DNA from 2 places in the Streptomyces sp. NPDC043952 genome. Region 1 is predicted to be linked to the other one. Evidence: riboswitches for the same ligand, from Rfam matches in the RefSeq annotation. Region 1 holds a riboswitch; the other holds the start of a gene.
The links. A riboswitch is a leader RNA that binds a small molecule or an ion and turns the genes downstream of it on or off. The one in region 1 is predicted to bind fluoride.

Region 1 (2,374 bases):
TTTGGCCGAGATCCCCGCGCCGGACCCCGGTGACGCACTGCAGGCCGCCCAGTGGGCGCTCTACCGCACGCTCGGCGCTGGCAATGCGCTCATCGTGCCCATGCGCGTACGCCGCCAGGCGCTCGGCGCGCTCACCTTCGTCAGGCACGCGCCGGCGCTTCCCTTCGACGAGCAGGAGCAGGCCATCGCCGCCGACCTCGGGCACCGCGCCGGCCTCGCACTGGACAACGCACGCCTGTACGCGCTGCAACGTCACACCGCCGAACAGCTTCAGCTCTCGCTCCTGCCCGATCTCACGGGACTCGGTTCGCTGCAGCTGGCGGCCCGTTACGTCGCCGCTCGCGAACGCGCCGAGGTCGGCGGCGACTGGTACGACGCCTTCCCGCTGCCCGACGGCTCGGCGACCCTGGCGATCGGCGACGTGGTCGGCCACGACCTCGCCGCCGCCGTCCGCATGAGCCAGCTGCGCAACATGCTGCGCGCCCTCGCCTACGACGACGGCGACGACCCGGCGAACGTCATGAGCCGCTTGGACGCCGTGATGCAGGGCCTGACCAGTATCGAGCTGGTCACCGCCGTCATTGCCCGCATCGACATGCCCACCGGCCGACCATGGCGGCTGCGATGGACCAACGCCGGGCACCTGCCTCCACTGCTGGCTCAACCCGACGGCCGCATCACCCTGTTGGAAGGCGGCCACGCACCCATTCTCGGCGTCGACCCGGCGCTCCACCGCGACACGGCGAGCTTCGACCTTCCCTCCGGCGCCACGCTGCTGCTCTACACCGACGGGCTCATCGAACGCCCCGGCGAGGACATCGGCCGTGGCCTGACCCGGCTACGTCAGCATGCCGCGGCCCTCGCCCGCGAACCGCTCGCCGTCTTCCGCGACGAGCTGCTCCGGAGGCTGATCGACAGCCAGCACGACGACATCGCCGTCCTGGCCTTGCGTGTCCCGTAAGCGCGGCAACAAGAGGCGCCGCACGGACATCGGCGCGAGCCCGTGTCACTCCTGCGCCGCCGCGGGGTCATGGGAGGGGCGGTGGAAGAGGTCTTTAAGGGTTCGCCTGCTGTGGGCTCCATTGCCCGGGCGCCAAAGGTTTCCCAGGTACGGGGCATACCGTCGTGCCCCGTGCTGGTAGAAGCCGGGCAAGTGCCCGGCAAGAGGCGGCTTCAGATCCAGGTCCTGCAGGCGCGAGAACGGTACGAACTGCGGTTCCATCCCCTCCTCTTGCTGCGTGGCCTGCCGGCCGTGGAGCACGCGATCAATCGCGAACACCAGGTCCACCGTCCGCTGGTGGGTCTGAGGATCGACCGCCTCAAGGACGAACGCGACGCGCGACGGCTCGAGAGCCAGACCGGTCTCTTCGCGCAGCTCCCGGCGTGCGCAGGCAAGCATGCTCTCCGCAGGTCTGGGGGTGCCTCCGGGCAAAACCCAGTCGCTCGGGTCCTGGGCGGTGCGGTGCACAAGCAGTACGGCCTGCCCTTGGAACACGATCGTCGAGCACCTCAGAACCCGCTCGTCATCCATGCCCATGCCAGCCTCCTCAGCTCATACGTCATCCGTTGCTGGGTAGAGGCCATCAGCAGGAAGCGCGCCTGCGGTTGCGGCGAGCCTCATCGCCGTACATACGCTTCCTTCATTGTGCGAAGGCCGGACGCGCTTGAGCAACCACGGCCAGCAGGTGCTGTGCGTGGGCTTGACCGATGGGGCCGGGGCCGCTTCACTCAATATCGGCGATGGATCCCGCCTGGACTTCGGTCCGAACCGCCTCCCCCCGGGCTGATGGTTCCTGACACTGTCAGGAACGCATGCCCGCAGGAGGGACGCGACGTGTCTGCCACACCGCTTTTGAAGGCGATTCCGACTACGCCGCCCTTGTCGGCCACCTCTTGCTGGTCACACCGGATTCGGGGCGGGGTGGCGTGGTGAACTGCTTCGACTGCCTGGAGACCCCCACGGCCGCGGTCGCCGTATGCCAGCTGTGCGGTGGCGGGATCTGCCGACAGCACTCACACGAGCGGTCCCAGGCGCTTCATGTGCCCAACGGCATGGGCGTGGCGACCAGGCCGCGTGCTGCGCGCCGGCTGCTGTGCGGTACCTGCTCGGCCGCAGAACGCAGCCGATGAGCGGGCCCCTCAGCGGCCCGAACCGAACGGGCCGGAGCCGTGCCCTGGCGGACTCCCACGGTGTTCGGCCTGACGTCCTGCCGATTGTGAGTCCCTCCGAGGCGGCGCCCCTCGCGCCTCTCGGCCGCGCGGCAGGGCAGTGTTGAGGGTGCGCCAGCCCAGGGGAGGGCGCACCCTCAACCCATGACGATCAAAGCCCCGCGGGTTCGTTGCCCCGGCTCAGTGGGACGGGACGCCACGGTGG
Region 2 (2,374 bases), on a different contig from region 1:
TCCCTGGGGCGGCGGGCCGCCCGGCCGGCAGGGGGCGGGCGACCTCGGCTCCCGTCCGTGCGGGTGCGGCTCCCGTCCGAGCGGGTGCGGGCCGGTCCGCACCCGGCAGGGCTCCCTGAGCCGGATGATCGCACACCGTGACCGCGTCTTCCCCTCACGGTGGGGGCCGTCAGCGCGGCGCGGGCCGGGGGCCGACGGCGCGCCTCGTCACCGCCCTACGCACCGATGCCCCGCCGACGCGGCGCGCAATCCGCCCCCGCGCCCTGGCCACCGGCCGCCGGGCGAGGCGGCAATCCGGCCGGCCGTGTCGTACCGTGCAGGTGAGACGGACGGTGGAGGGGCCCACCGCCAACCGCGGCACACCGCCGCCGACGGTCCCTGCCCGACGAGGGTGGTGATCCGGATGGGCGAAGGCCGGGGGCGCGAGGACGGTCCGTCAGCCGGGGTAGTCGTAGGCACACCGGAGGGCCGGTCGCCGCGGTGGTCCGGAGGCGGCCCATGAGCGGTCTCGGCGATCCGGTCGCCCGGGTCCTGCGCTACGGGACCGGGCCCGCCGCCCGCCGGGCCGCCGCCGGGGAGGCCGACCGGCTGTGGGCGCGGGGCGTGGCGGCGCGCGCCGTCTTCCGCCCCGCATACGGCGGCTGGGCCGTCCTGGTCTTCAGGGCTCCCGTCGTGGAGCGCCGACGACCCCCGTCCGAGTGACCCGGCGCCCCGACGGCGACGGCTCACGGCCCCTCAGGTGCGGCCGGCGGAGTGGCTGTCGGCGCGGCGGTCCTGGCGGGACGCGGGCGGGATGGCGCACCATGGAGAGGGCGATGAGGCTCGCCCTTGACCGCACATCCGTGCTGATGGCCTCTACCTCTCCCGGTCGGGCAGCCGCCGCGGCTGCCCGCCGACGGTCACGAGCCAGGAGGTGCCGTCGCCTTGCCGCTCCCGAGCGCGCCGGCCCGAGGTCGTCCGCGATCGCGCCGCGCCCACCTCCTCGGCTCCGGCGGAAGGAGTCGGACATGCCCGTACGACGGCTGGTCCTGGACGTCGACAAGACGGTCGAGGAACCCGATCTGATCCACCTCGCGTCGGTGATCGAGGCCGTGTCCGGAGTGAAGGCGGTCAACATCGCGGTGACCGAGATCGACATCGAGACCGTCGGCACGAACGTCACCGTGGAGGGCGACGACATCGACGTCGGCGCGCTGACCGAGGCGATCCAGCACACCGGTGCCGTCGTCCACAGCGTCGACGAGGTCGTGGCCGGCGCCTACCTGCTGGACAACAAGCCGCGTTCGCGATGACCCCGGCCCGCGGTCTGCGGGTCCTGGCCGCGCGGTCCATGCTCCCGCTGGTCCTGGGCCTGGTGGACGGCCTGCTCAACGCGCTGACGCTCGCCGCCGCGTCGCTGGTGGGTTCGGGTGCGCCGGTCGGCGTCTCGCTGGCGCTGCGGGTGGGGCTGGTGGCGTTGACGACGGCGGCCTTCGCGGTGTTCGTGGCCGACTACGCGGACCGCCGCGCCTATCTGATCCGCGCCTCGCGGCAGCTGAACCTCACGCGGCGGGGACAACTGGCCACGACCCGGCTCGGCCGGCTCGCGCTGACGCGCGCGCTCACCGCCACGGTGATCGCCTGCACCGCGAGCTTCACCGGGGCGACGCTGCCGCTGCTGGCCGGAGCGGCGGCGCCGCACCTGTCGTGGATCGTGGTGGTGCTGGCCGTCGTCGCCCTCACCGTGCTGGGAGCGGTCCTGGGGCGCCTCTTCGCGGGCGGTCCCGTGCGGTGGGCGGCTGTGCTCGGTTGCGGCGGCGTGGCCGTGACATGGATCGGCGTGTGGTTGCACATCGCCTGAACGGGTGCGCGGGGCGCCCGCGTGCTCAGGGCGGTGGCCCCGGTGGCCTGGCCGGCTGGCGCGGGCCGGCCGGGCGGGCGCACCATGGACGGAGACGGGCGATGAGGCTCGCCCTTGAGCGCACGTTCCGTGCTGATGGCCTCTGCGAGCACCAGCCGCCGATTCCGACGCCCGGCTTCCGGAGGCATCGCGGATGTACGTGTACTCGATGCGCAAGGCCCGTATGGCCCGCGGCGGCAAGGTGATCCTCGACGACGTCACCCTCTCGTTCCTGCCCGGCGCCAGGATCGGTGTCGTGGGACCGAACGGCACGGGCAAGTCCACCGTCCTGCGGATCATGGCGGGACGGGAGCGGCCCACCGCCGGCGACGCCGCCCCGGCGCCCGGCGTCAGCGTCGGCATCCTGGAACAGGAGCCCCGGCTCGACGACACGGCGACCGTCCTCGGCAACGTCGAGGACGGCGTCACGCAGACCCGTGCCGCGCTGCGCCGGTACGAGGAGGTCACCACCCGTCTCGAGGAGGCCGGCGGCGC

Region 2: linked by a shared signal. The riboswitch ahead of AC069R_RS23395 (DUF211 domain-containing protein) and the one ahead of AC069R_RS16200 (NUDIX hydrolase) in region 1 are both predicted to bind fluoride.

What each region holds. Positions count from the first base shown of each region.
Region 1 covers NZ_JBWKES010000012.1:17,062-19,435, reverse strand. Annotated here, with positions in the region: gene AC069R_RS16205 (PP2C family protein-serine/threonine phosphatase) at 1-961, shown strand, start outside; gene AC069R_RS16200 (NUDIX hydrolase) at 1,007-1,537, opposite strand; fluoride riboswitch at 1,568-1,634, opposite strand; fluoride riboswitch at 1,728-1,803, shown strand; gene AC069R_RS16195 (DUF2180 family protein) at 1,813-2,130, shown strand; gene AC069R_RS16190 (phosphatase PAP2 family protein) at 2,314-2,374, shown strand, end outside.
Region 2 covers NZ_JBWKES010000021.1:89,980-92,353, forward strand. Annotated here, with positions in the region: gene AC069R_RS23390 (hypothetical protein) at 499-702, shown strand; fluoride riboswitch at 803-865, shown strand; gene AC069R_RS23395 (DUF211 domain-containing protein) at 1,008-1,292, shown strand; gene AC069R_RS23400 (hypothetical protein) at 1,289-1,840, shown strand; fluoride riboswitch at 1,929-1,992, shown strand; gene ettA (energy-dependent translational throttle protein EttA) at 2,034-2,374, shown strand, end outside.